3 regions of the Arthrobacter sp. StoSoilB13 genome follow, and region 2 is predicted to be linked to each of the others. Evidence: predicted binding sites of a transcription regulator. Region 2 holds the regulator's gene; each other region holds the start of a gene.

Region 1 (4,128 bases), 660 kb from region 2:
CTCCCTCCAGGCCGTCCTTCCGGCGATTGCGCGAGCCCGGCAAGTTATAGCCTTCGGTGATGCGAAGATTGCGAATGCCCGCACCTTCAGCGTGGCCGTGGAACCTCCAGTGGCGGGAGTGGCCAGCCACGAGACCGTGGACAGCGCGTTCAAGGCCCTGGCACGCGTCCTGCCCACCTGGCAGCTGAACTGGGTCTACCGGGCGGTCGATGAGGACCTCATCCTGCAGTTGAGCAAGAACTACTACGACGGCGGCCTCCGGCGTTTGCCCGATGGCAGTTCGGTGACGGGCCTGGATCGTTCGATCCTGGTGGAGTACATCCCCGATGGAACCGGACTCCCGGGCGCCGACCATGAGGGCGTTGAGTCCGTTACGGCGGAGGTCAACCGGGTAGTGGACCTTGTCTTCGAGCACGCCAGGCTTCGGCCACGGACTTCCCTGGCTGTGGTCACGGCCAGCCTGCGCCATGCTGCGCGGATTGGCGAGGCAATCAGGCTTCAATTGCCCAACCACCCCTTGTTGTCCGCCTTCTTCGGTGCTGGCCCCGAGTCCTTCCGCGTGGTTGACCTTGAGCGAGCCCAAGGCCTGGTGCGTGACCATGTCATTTTCTCCCTCGGCTACGGCCGGACACCCCATGGCCGCGCCTTGCACTCGTTCGGACCGCTGTCCACGGAGGGCGGACGAAACCGCTTTGCCTTGGCTATGACCCGCGCCCGCCGTTCCATGCACGTCCTGAGCTGCTTCCGCCCGGAAGATCTGGATCTGGATCGCCTGGCGCACGGGGCTGTGGACTTTTACGAACTGCTGGACCGTGAACTGTCCGGGAACAGCAACCTTGGAACTCCTGCCTCGCGCGCCGTTGCCAGCGAACAGGCTCTGGGGGAGGACCCCCTGGTTGCCGATCTCGGCGAGAGGTTGCGGGCCAGGGGTGCCCGCGTCTGGCACCTCTATGACGGTGTCCTGGACATTGCCGCCGCTGCCGATCCCGTTCACACCATTGGACGGGAGGGCGCAGAGATTCCCACCCCGGTGGCAATCGAGTCCGACGGCACGGAACGTTACCGGCGCATGAGCGTCCGCGAACGCAGCCGTCTGAGGCCCCAGCTGCTGGAACGCATGGGCTGGCGTTACATGTCCCTGTGGACCATCGAAGTGTTCACCGATCCCTCGTCCTGCGCGGATCGAATCGGATCCTATTTGGGTCTTGAGAACCATGTTCCCCAGGCCGTACCCCCAGCGGAGCATGGCTTCCTGGACATGGATGTTGAACAATTGAATCTGGACAATGCGGCTTCCTCGTACGCAAGCTCCTCCTACAGCAGTTCCCCGCACAGCAGTTCCTCCGCAAGCAGTTCCTCCTACAGCCGGGCCTCGCATCGGCAAAGCCCGGGAGGTGCCCAGGCATCGGTGGAATCCCAGCTGCCCGGGCAGGCAGGTGTGGACAATCGCAGGGGGCCAGGTGGCGAACCGGGCAACGCAGAAGCCAGCACTCCAACCCCCAGTGATCCAGAGGATGGGACTGAAGCACCAGTGAAAGAACAGGGAACCGGCAACGAAAGCGGCTCTGACGAACAGACCGCAGCCGTAAGCGCCGAAAACGCTAAAGAGTCCGCGGAGACAAAGACTCCTGCGGCGAAGCAAGCCTCCGGTGGCATCTTGCCCACCAAGGCCGCTGAAGACGACCCCCGCCGTTGGGGCGACGAAGGCAACTATGACCATGAGCAGTGGTTGAAAGAGCAAAAGCCCCCGCATTGGGGCTGATTGCGTCATGGAATCCAAACCCTGCACCATGGATTGACCAAACGCTGGGATTGACCAAACCTAGGGATTGACCAAAACAAAGAAAAGTTTGCCTTTCGTTGATGCGCCGGCAAGCTTTTCTGCTTGTGGAGGATTTGCAGCCACTACCACCAACCCGTCTGTGTCGCTGGTTCCCAGCCATTGGCCGGGTTTACCCCCTTGGGCAGATGTCCATAGGACAGGGACGGAGGCGGCAAGGACTTCAGTTTGCCGGGATTCGTCGTATGACCCGGCGGCGGTAAGTACTACATTGACCAGCTGTCCCGGGGATAGCAGCTGGATGGATGAAGGGTCAGCCATTCGAAGGGGGACCGCAGCTGAGCCCACGGGTGCGCCTGTGAGAAGTCCCGGCCCCAGAAGATTGGATTCAGTGGGAATCTGCCCTTTGGCCAAAGGCGAGGCGAGCTGGCGGCCCACCAGTGAAACGTGATCCTCCAGGGCTCCGGAAATTGCGAGGTCCGGCGGCACACCAACATTGGTGAAGTCTGACTCGGTGAGGTTGGTGCCTGCTGGGAGGTCATGGGCAGCGACGAGAATGCTGACGCGCTGCTCAGAGGCAGGGGTTAGCTGTTGGACAGTAATGCCTGTGGCGAGGCAGAGCAGCAGTGCAACTGTCAGCCGACGGTTCCGGGTGACCCAGAACTTGAGGCTCTGCCTGCGGCCCGGCCTGATCTGGCGATGTGGCCCCTGCTTCCGGAGGAGGAAATGGCCAGCCGTGGTTGTGGGCTTGTTCCGGGGGCCATCACGGCCCCGGACAGGGGGACTGGGGCGTTCGCGGCGGGGGACTGGGGAAGTGGTTGTCTTTAGTGGCATGACGCCACGTTAGCCACCGGGCCCGGCCACCCAACAGCGGCCGGGTGCCCTATGTGGAAAAGTGCCGGCTAACTGGCAGCGGCTGCGGCCGCCGGTGCAGGCGTGGCAGCAGGGGCCGGAGTCGCCGGGGAGGGCGCGGCGGAGACGGTGCTGCCCTTGGCATCGCGCGAATCCGTGCGGTAGAAGCCCGAGCCCTTGAAGACAACGCCGACGCTGTTGAACTTCTTGCGGAGCGCGCCCTGGCATTCAGGGCACTCCGTCAGAGAGCTGTCAGAAAAGGACTGGACGATGTCAAAGGCATGGTCACAGTCTTTGCAGGCGTATGCGTATGTGGGCACTGAGTTCCTCCTTCAGGACAAAGTTCAGGTCCTGTGGAGCCATGGCGGAGAATCTCCGCATTAGCAGTCGCAGGGCCTGAGTGCCAATTCTATCATCCGCATCCGGCTCGTTCGCTATCTCCCAACTGCATATAAATGCGGGACTTCACGTATGGGTCAATCGAGATCACTACCGCGGCCAAGCGTGATGATTCCGGAGGGCGTCAGCACCTCCGGCACCGGCCGGTCAAAAGGCTCTGCGGGGATAGCTCCCGAAGGCAACACATCGTCGTCGTACACCACTGCAATGGTGGGTGGCCGCCCGCCGGAATTGTCCAGGCCTTGGAGGAGCCGGTCGTAGTAGCCGCCACCCTGTCCGATGCGGTTGCCATCCCGGTCGACGGCCGTGGCCGGCATGAAGATGCCCGCAACAGAGCTCACCACAGCACTGTCCAAACGTTCGCCTTCGGGTTCGTCGATGGGTGCGTAGTCGGACCGGACGAAGGCTGTCTCCGGCGTCCAGTACACCCAGCTCAACTGGCGGCCGGCCCTCGCAGACAGGAAGCAGGACCTGGTGGCCGGCGTTGTGGAGCCCTGCGATCAAGGGCATGGTTGGGGGCTCGTGGGAGACGCCCACGTAGATGGCGAAGGTCGTGGGCGATCCGGCCGAAATTTTCCGGGCCCAGGCCAAGCCGTGCCGTGCAATTGATTCGCCGGCCTGGGCTACAAGCTCCTTGGTGAGGCTGCGCCTGTACAGGCGCCGGCTGCTGCGGATGTCTTCCTTGGATGCCATTTTTGTCCGATCATGAGATTCCCGCGGGCCACCGTGGTGTGCCTAAAGCAGCAAATCCGCTCCAGTTCAGGGGCTGTTTCTGCGTCTTGCCACGGCGGGGGTTTACCCGTTGATGTATTCCTTCCGTTACATTAGTCCGGTGACTCTCGATAACAATGCTGTCCGTAAGGCCGTCATCCCCGCAGCGGGTCTTGGTACCAGGTTCCTCCCCGCCACAAAGGCGATGCCGAAGGAAATGCTGCCCGTGGTTGACAAGCCAGCCATCCAGTACGTCGTCGAAGAAGCGGTGAAGGTTGGCCTGCACGACGTCCTGATGATCACCGGGCGCAGCAAGCGCGCCCTGGAAGATCACTTTGACCGTGTGCCGGCGTTGGAAGCAACGCTGGCAGAGAAGGGCGATACTG
Region 2 (4,128 bases):
CCCCGGGAAAAGTGCGTTCAGGAAACGTAAATTCAGGACAAGACCGTCAGGCAGTGGTGAGGAAATCGATGACTTCCTCCACCCTTCCCAGCAGCGAGGCTTCCAGATCGGCGTAGGTGCGGACCGCACCAAGCAGGCGCTGCCAGCCGAGTCCAATGTCTTCGGCGGTTTCGTGCGGCCAACCGAAAGCGGTCAATATTCCGGTCTTCCAGTCAGTGCCTCGTGGAACGTCCGGCCACCGCTCAATACCCAACACTTTTGGCCGGATCGCTTGCCAGACGTCTACGTACGGATGGCCCACGATCAGCACGTTTCCGGCGGCTCCGGGCACCGTCATGGCTTCTGCGGCGATGCGTGATTCCTTTGAGCCCGCTACCAGATGGTCTACCAGGATCCCAAGCCTGCGGCCGGGCCCAGGGGAGAACTCTGCGATCGCTGACTTGAGATCGTCCACGCCGTGCAGCGGCTCTACGACGATGCCCTCAATGCGGAGATCATCGCCCCAGACTTTCTCCACCAGTTCGGCGTCGTGCTTGCCTTCCACCCAAATACGGCTCGCCTTGGCCACCTGGGCACGCTGGCCCAGGACCCTGACGGACCCGGATGCCGTTCGACCCGGCTGCAGAGATGAACCAGGAGTCGAACCAGGAGCCTTTGTCGCCGGCGGCATGAGGCGGATGGCCTGTCCTTCAAGCAGGAAACCGAATCCGAGCTGGAAGGACTTGGTTTTACCACGCCGGTCCTCAAGGGAGACGATGTGCATTCCCCCCGATTTCTCCACGCGGGTGACTTCGCCCACCCAGCCGGACTGGACGTCTTCAAGGACCATCCCGCGCTGGACGGCTACCTCGGGGAGCTGGCGTTTGGCAGGAGCGGACAGATCCTGCGGGCCCCACGTATCGAAAGCCAAGGACTTCATACCCCTTTGTGCTGGTTGTGCTGGGAATAACTCCCGCGGGCGGTTTCAATGCTAGCAACGTGCTGGCTCATACTAGACTTGTTAGCACTTGGGCATGTTGAGTGCTAAGTATTGGTCCGAAAAGCTATCGGTCCTACACAGGCCGGGACAGTCGTCAGGAGGTGTTGCAATGAGTGAGCCACGCAAGCTTGAAGTACTGCGCGCAATTGTTGAGGATTATGTGCATTCCCGTGAGCCGGTTGGATCCAAGGCACTTGTGGAGCGGCACCATCTCGGCGTTTCAAGCGCCACCATCCGAAACGACATGGCCGTACTTGAAGAAGAGGGCCTGATCGCGGCGCCGCACACCAGTGCCGGCCGGATCCCAACGGACAAGGGCTATCGGCTGTTCGTGGACAGGATCTCGCAGGTCAAGCCGTTGTCCGCCGCGGAGCGTCGAGCCATCCACTCGCTGCTGGAAGGGCCGGACGACCTCGATGACATCCTTGAGCGCACCGTCAGGCTGCTGTCGCAACTGACCAACCAGGTCGCCGTCGTACAGTACCCGCACTCCAACCGCGCACTTGTCCGTCACGTTGAATTTGTCCTCCTGGCGCCCAAGCAGGTGCTGGTGGTACTCATCGCAGATACAGGAAGCGTTGGCCAGAAGGTCATCGAGGCTGGCTCCGATGTCAGCAACGAGGCCTTGATGGCCCTGCGCTCCCGGTTCCTTGGCAGCATCGCGGGAACCCAGCTGGCGCTGCTGTCGCAGGTGCTGCCATCCGTCGTGGCGCTGTGCCCGCCGGACCTTCGCGCACTCGCGCAGCATCTTGCCCATGGTCTCCAGGCTTTGAGCGACACCAGCCGTGAAGAGCGCATCGTCATGGCCGGAACAGCCAACCTTGCCCGCTCCAATGTGGATTTCCCGTTGAGTATCGGGCCAGTGCTGGAAGCTCTTGAGGAACAAGTTGTCATGCTCCGGTTGTTGTCCGATATGGGGGATGATCCCCGCGGCGTGACAGTCAGCATCGGTCGCGAGAATCCTTACGATGGCCTGGCCGAGGCCTCGGTCGTGGCAACGGGGTACGGCTCCGGAGCCAAGGTCGGAATCCTTGGACCAACCCGGATGGACTATCCCACCACCATGGCTGCCGTGCGCGCCGTGGCCCGCTACCTTTCCCGCATTCTCGGCGGCTGACGCCGGCCCCCGAGGTAAGAACCGTTTTACAACAAGGAAGAGATACCGACTTTGAGCAGCCACTATGACGTTTTGGGAGTCTCACCGGAAGCCACCGGGGAAGAGATCAAAAAGGCGTACCGCAAGTTGGCGCGAAAGCTTCACCCGGACGTCAACCCCGGGGAGGATGTCGCGGAGCAGTTCAAAGCCGTGACGCATGCTTACGAAGTGCTGTCCGACCCCCAGAAGCGCCGCGTCTACGATGCCACCGGAAACGAGAATGGCACTGACAACGGCTTTGGCGGCGGCTACTCAGGCCAAGGCTTTGCCTTCCAGGACATCTTCGACACCTTCTTCGGCGGTGCCGGCGGACAAGCGGGACCAGCCTCCCGTGTGCGTCGGGGCCAGGATGCACTCATCAGCGTCCGCATCGACCTCAAAGACGCCGTGTTCGGTGTCAACAAGAAGCTCGAAGTTGATACGGCAGTGGTTTGCCCCACGTGTGATGGCAGCTGCTGCCGGCCGGGCACCCACCCGGAGCGTTGTGACATTTGTGGCGGCAGTGGCCAGGTCCAGAGGGCCGTTCGATCCATCCTGGGCCAGGTCATGACCACGGCCCCCTGTGGTTCCTGCGAAGGCTTCGGTACCGTCATCAAGGATCCCTGCAATGAGTGCAACGGCCAGGGCCGCATCCGTAGCCGCCGGTCCCTCACCATCAAGGTACCTGCCGGTGTTGCCACGGGTACGCGGATCCAGCTCTCCGGCCAGGGCGAAGCAGGACCGGCAGGCGGACCTGCCGGCGACCTCTACGTAGAGATCCGCGTCAACAGTGACTCCACCTATATCCGTGAAGGCGACGATCTGCACGCAACACTGAGCGTTCCGATGACGGCCGCTGCTTTGGGTACGGAACTGAGCCTGGAAACCTTTGACGGGCCCCAGGAGATCGACGTCAAGGCCGGCACCCAGTCCGGCGAGGTCATCACGCTTCGCGGTTTGGGTGTTACCCACCTCAGGGGCTACGGTCGCGGCGATCTCAAGGTGCACCTGCACGTTGAGACGCCGGTCAAGCTGGATCCGGCACAGGAAGAGCTTCTGCAGCAGCTTGCCAAGTTGCGGGGCGAGCAGTTCAGCGAAGGCAAACTCGTGGCCAGCGGCGGCATGTTCGCCAAGCTGCGGGACAAGCTCGGTAACCTGTAGCGGTGAGCAACCCCGTTTTCTTCACGCCTGCCGGGAGCCTGGACGGTGTTGAGCCGGGCGCGTTGTTCGTCATCGACGGTGCGGAAGCCCGGCATGCCGTGACGGTGAAGCGCCTCACCGTCGGTGAGGCCGTGGACATTGCCGATGGCGCAGGAGCCCGCCTGACAGGCACGGTGGCAGAGACCGGCCCTGGAAGTTTGTCCGTCATGGCATCCAGTGTGATTTTCGAGGACCAGCCGGATGTGCGTTTGGTGCTTGTCCAGGCATTGGCCAAGGGTGACCGTGACGAGTTGGCTATTGAAACGGCCACCGAACTGGGCATTGATGCCGTGATCCCTTGGCAGGCCGAGCGATCCATTGTCCGCTGGAAGGGGGATCGCGCTGCAAAGGCCCACGCCAAGTGGCAGTCTGTGGTCACTGCCGCGGCCAAGCAGGCCCGCAGGGCATGGATACCCGAGGTACGTCCCATCCTGGATTCCGCGGCGCTGGCAAAGGCTGTTGCTGCCGCAGACCTGGCTGTGATCCTTCACGAGGACGCCAAGAACCCTTTGCGGACCGTCCTTGAAGCGCCGCTCGTGGCTGAAGGCGGCGGGCTGGGGTCGCCGCGTGAAGTCCTCTTGATCGTGGGGCCGGAAGGTGGCATCTCGCCGCGCGAGGTGACGCGCCTCAGCGACGCCGGGGCGGTCACGGCTCTCTTGGGCCACCACGTCCTGAGGTCATCGACGGCGGGACCCGCCGCCGTCGTACTCGCCTCCGACGTCCTGGGCCGCTGGTAGGTGGTGTGGGCTGGCAGGGGAACTACCCTGGGGACGCTGGCTCTAGCCGACGCTGAAAAGACGCGTATCCGTGGTGG
Region 3 (4,128 bases), 680 kb from region 2:
TCACAGGACGTGCGCTCGCGGACCTTTACGGTTTCGCCTGGCAGGACGACGTCAACGGATCCACGGCGGACCTGATCATCAATGTCACGCCCCTGGGCATGGCTGGTGCGGACGAAAGGGCGCAGTCCTTTGACGACGCAACCATTGCGGCGGCAAAGATAGTGTTCGACGTCGTCGCCCTACCCTCCGAGACGCCCCTCATCACGGCTGCCCGGCAGGCAGGCAAGCCGGTGATCACTGGAGCGGAAGTGATTGCCATCCAGGCGGAGGAGCAGTTCGTCCTGTACACGGGCGTCCGCCCGAGTGCTGACCAGGTCCGTGAGGCCTCGGAATTCTCCCGACGCTGACGCGGACTAGAACGTCACGGGCTCCACCGCTACGGCCACTCTTTCCTCGCCAATCCTGGTGAGGACCAGGGTGGCCGTTTTCGCGGGCTTGGTGTCGCGCTTGGATGGAAGTAGTTGTTTCCGCAGTTCTTCGGGAGTGACAGCGGTGCCGCGCTTCTTGATGTCCAGCACCGAGATGCCGTTCGCTTTGACCCAGGCTTTGAGGGCTTTGACGTTGTATGGCATGACCTCCAGCACCCTGTAAGCCTTGGCAAAAGGCGAGTCATGGAGTTCCGGGGCGCAGATGTAGGCGATATGTTCATCCACCAGGTGCCCGCCCAGGCGTTCTGCGACGTCGGCCACCAGGCCTGCGCGGATGACCGCACCGTCAGGTTCGTAGAGGAACCCCTCAACCGGCCCGACGGCGGCTACCGGGCCGCCGTCGAAATCCTCACCGCTGGTGAGCTCGGCAGCGCCCTGGGAGCCGATGACAAGTGCCGCGCGCCGGATCCCGGGGCGGGCCACGGCGTTGAACCACAGGGTGACCTCCGTGACGTCGCCACCTACGGAGACCCACTGCGCTTCACAGTTCGCCGGAACCGAGTCGTGGGGCATGCCAGGACCCATCTTGACGCCGACCGCACGGCCGGCTGCGGCCAGGCCTTCAACGAACGACAACGGGGGAGAGAATGCTTCCGGATCCCAGATCCGCTTTGTCCCGGACGTCGAGGTTGTGCGCCGTGCGGGATCCAGCCACACGCCGTCGATCCCGTCCAGTTCCACTGACGTGGCATCCGAATGCACCACTGTGGCGTGCGGGAAGGGCATGAGGTTGATCGTGGCGCAGGCCGCGGTGGTTTCATCCATCTCCACCGCGGTCACGGCAATGTCCATCGAGGCCAAGGCCATGGAGTCGGCTCCAAGACCGCAGCCAAGGTCTGCTACGTGGGAAATGCCGGCCTTGGCAAAACGCTCGGCGTGCCGGGCCGCGACGTTGAGGCGCGTCGCCTGCTCGAGTCCGGCCTGGGTGAACAGCATCTGGCGGGCGAACTCGCCGAACTTGGCCTCGGCGCGGGTTCGGAGCCGGGACTGCGTGAGTACAGCGGCCACCAGCTCAGGGGGGTGGCCAGCCTTTCGAAGATCGGCGTTCATGCTGAACGCATCGGCTTCGCGGTACGGCCCCAGCGAGGCAAGGAGTTCCCATCCTTCAGTGGTCAGCAAGGGTGCGATCTGTTCCTGCGGTGCATGAGACATGGGATCAAGCCTAACGGGGCGCGCCTTGACGCCGTGAGTTGGGAATCAGCCCGATAGGGTTGTTTTCATGGAAGACAACGCAGCTCCGCAGCCCTCCGACACGAACAACCCGGGCGGGAACCGCCCCGCTGCCCCGGGAGCTTCAGAGCATTCCGCCGGCCGGTCCCTTGTGGCGTTTGCCCGTCCTGCCTTGATCGCGGGGGCCGTGATCGCGGTAATCTGCGTTGCCCTGCTGATCGTCATCTTCGTCCTGGACTCATTCAACGCAGCTGCCTACTCCGTCACAGGCAAGAGCGTGAACGACGCTACTGATGAAGCCCGCGATATCCGGGACCTCTACAGCGGGGCCCGCATTGGCGGGATTATCGCCCTGGTGATTTCCGGCGTCGTGGCCCTGGCAGCCGCCGTCGTGCTGTATTTGAATCGCGGATCGGCACCTGTGGATGAGGATGACGACGGCGAAGACTACGATCTGGATGACCTCACCGGGCGGTAACGGGAGTTCACCAACGACGAAATTCTGGCACTCACCTTGACCGAGTGCTAACGCTTACATAGAGTCTTGTTAGCACTCTCCCCCGGAGGGTGCTAATCACGCCAGGCGTCCACCGGCACCGCGACGACGGTTGCACGCCACGGCACCCTAGTTCTTAGTCCATGAATCAGCTCATGAAAAGGAGAGTCCGAGTGTCGGTCTCGATTAAGCCTCTTGAGGATCGTATTGTTGTTCGCCCGCTCGAAGCAGAGCAGACCACGGCTTCCGGCCTGGTAATTCCGGACTCCGCACAGGAGAAGCCGCAGGAAGGCGAAGTTGTTGCAATCGGCCCCGGCCGCTTCGATGACAACGGCAACCGCGTGCCGGTTGACGTAGCTGTTGGCGACGTCGTTATCTACTCCAAGTACGGTGGAACCGAAGTCAAGACCGGCGGCAACGAGTACCTCGTTCTGTCCGCCCGCGACGTCCTTGCGATCGTCGTAAAGTAACTTCCTGGAGCCCCGCACCGCAGCCGCGTTGGAATCATTCCGACCTTCTGCGGTGCGGGTTTTCTGTCTTGAAAGGACACAACCATGGCAAAGCAGCTTGCTTTTAACGATGCTGCCCGCCGGTCTCTTGAGGCCGGTATCGACAAGCTCGCCAACACTGTCAAGGTGACGCTTGGCCCGCGCGGCCGCAACGTCGTGCTGGACAAGAAGTGGGGCGCTCCCACGATCACCAACGATGGCGTGACGATCGCCCGCGAAGTTGAGCTTGACGACCCCTACGAGAACCTTGGTGCGCAGCTTGCCAAGGAAGTAGCCACCAAGACCAACGACGTCGCTGGCGACGGCACCACCACCGCTACGGTGCTGGCGCAGGCACTGGTCAAGGAAGGCCTGCGCAATGTTGCTGCTGGTGCCGCGCCTGGCGAGATCAAGCGTGGCATCGAGGTTTCCATCGAAGCCATCGCAGCCCGCCTCCTGGAGAACGCCAGCGAAGTGCAAGGCACCCAGGTTGCCAACGTTGCCGCTATCTCCGCCCAGAGCGACGAAATTGGCGAACTGTTGGCCGAGGCTTTCGGCAAGGTGGGCAAGGATGGCGTCATCACCATCGAAGAGTCCTCCACCACCCAGACCGAACTCGTCCTCACCGAAGGCATGCAGTTCGACAAGGGCTACCTCTCCCCGTACTTCGTCACTGACGCAGAACGCCAGGAAGCCGTCCTCGAAGACGCCTTGATCCTGATCAACCAGGGCAAGATCTCCTCGCTGCAGGAATTCCTGCCGTTGCTGGAGAAGGCGCTGCAGGCCTCCAAGCCGCTGTTCATCATCGCCGAGGACATCGAAGGCGAAGCCCTGTCCACGCTGATCGTCAACCGCATCCGCGGCACCCTGAACGTCGTCGCCGTCAAGGCTCCCGGCTTCGGCGACCGCCGCAAGGCCATGCTCCAGGACATCGCTACGCTCACTGGCGCGCAGGTTGTTTCCCCGGACCTTGGACTTTCGCTGGACACTGTTGGCCTTGAGGTACTGGGTACGGCTCGCCGCATCACGGTCACCAAGGACAACACCACCATCGTCGATGGCGCCGGAACCGAGCAGGACGTTGCCGACCGCGTGGCCCAGCTGCGTGCCGAGCTCACCCGCACGGACTCCGACTGGGACCGCGAGAAGCTGCAGGAGCGCCTTGCCAAGCTGGCTGGCGGCATCGGTGTCATCAAGGTTGGCGCCGCCACTGAGGTTGAGCTGAAGGAAAAGAAGCACCGCATCGAGGACGCCGTTTCCTCCACGCGTGCAGCCCTTGAAGAAGGCATCGTTTCCGGTGGCGGTTCCGCGCTCATCCACGCCCTGAAGGCACTGGACGAGTCCCCGGCCGTCAAGGGCCCTGGAAGGTGACGCGGCAGCAGCTGTTGGCATCGTCCGCCGCGCCTTGATCCAGCCGCTGCGCTGGATCGCGCAGAACGCCGGCTTCGACGGCTTCGTCGTCGTTTCCAAGGTCTCCGAACTCGAAGCCAACCACGGCTTCAACGCCAAGTCCGGCGAGTACGAGGACCTGATCGCCGCCGGCGTG

The links. Region 2 encodes HrcA, which represses chaperone genes, less so after heat shock. Its sites were predicted from a motif close to TTNGCACTCGNNNNNNNCGAGTGCNAA; they were not measured.
Region 1: LDP01_RS07450 (FmdB family zinc ribbon protein) is a predicted target of HrcA. The motif match lies at 3,013-3,039, and genes of this name have one in related genera.
Region 3: groES (co-chaperone GroES) is a predicted target of HrcA. The motif match lies at 2,101-2,127, and genes of this name have one in related genera.

The regions. Positions count from the first base shown of each region.
Region 1 is NZ_AP024647.1:1,580,347-1,584,474, reverse strand. Features, by position in the region: partial or broken gene LDP01_RS07460 (DEAD/DEAH box helicase) at 1-1,762, shown strand, start outside; gene LDP01_RS07455 (Flp pilus assembly protein CpaB) at 1,823-2,614, opposite strand; gene LDP01_RS07450 (FmdB family zinc ribbon protein) at 2,683-2,952, opposite strand; partial or broken gene LDP01_RS07445 (5-formyltetrahydrofolate cyclo-ligase) at 3,109-3,724, opposite strand; gene galU (UTP--glucose-1-phosphate uridylyltransferase GalU) at 3,837-4,128, shown strand, end outside.
Region 2 is NZ_AP024647.1:922,199-926,326, reverse strand. Features, by position in the region: gene LDP01_RS04365 (DUF3097 domain-containing protein) at 47-910, opposite strand; gene hrcA (heat-inducible transcriptional repressor HrcA) at 1,089-2,096, shown strand; gene dnaJ (molecular chaperone DnaJ) at 2,148-3,275, shown strand; gene LDP01_RS04350 (16S rRNA (uracil(1498)-N(3))-methyltransferase) at 3,278-4,051, shown strand; gene LDP01_RS23640 (hypothetical protein) at 4,094-4,128, opposite strand, start outside.
Region 3 is NZ_AP024647.1:1,605,620-1,609,747, reverse strand. Features, by position in the region: gene LDP01_RS07550 (shikimate 5-dehydrogenase) at 1-347, shown strand, start outside; gene LDP01_RS07545 (THUMP-like domain-containing protein) at 354-1,580, opposite strand; gene LDP01_RS07540 (hypothetical protein) at 1,648-2,076, shown strand; gene groES (co-chaperone GroES) at 2,268-2,564, shown strand; partial or broken gene groL (chaperonin GroEL) at 2,649-4,128, shown strand, end outside.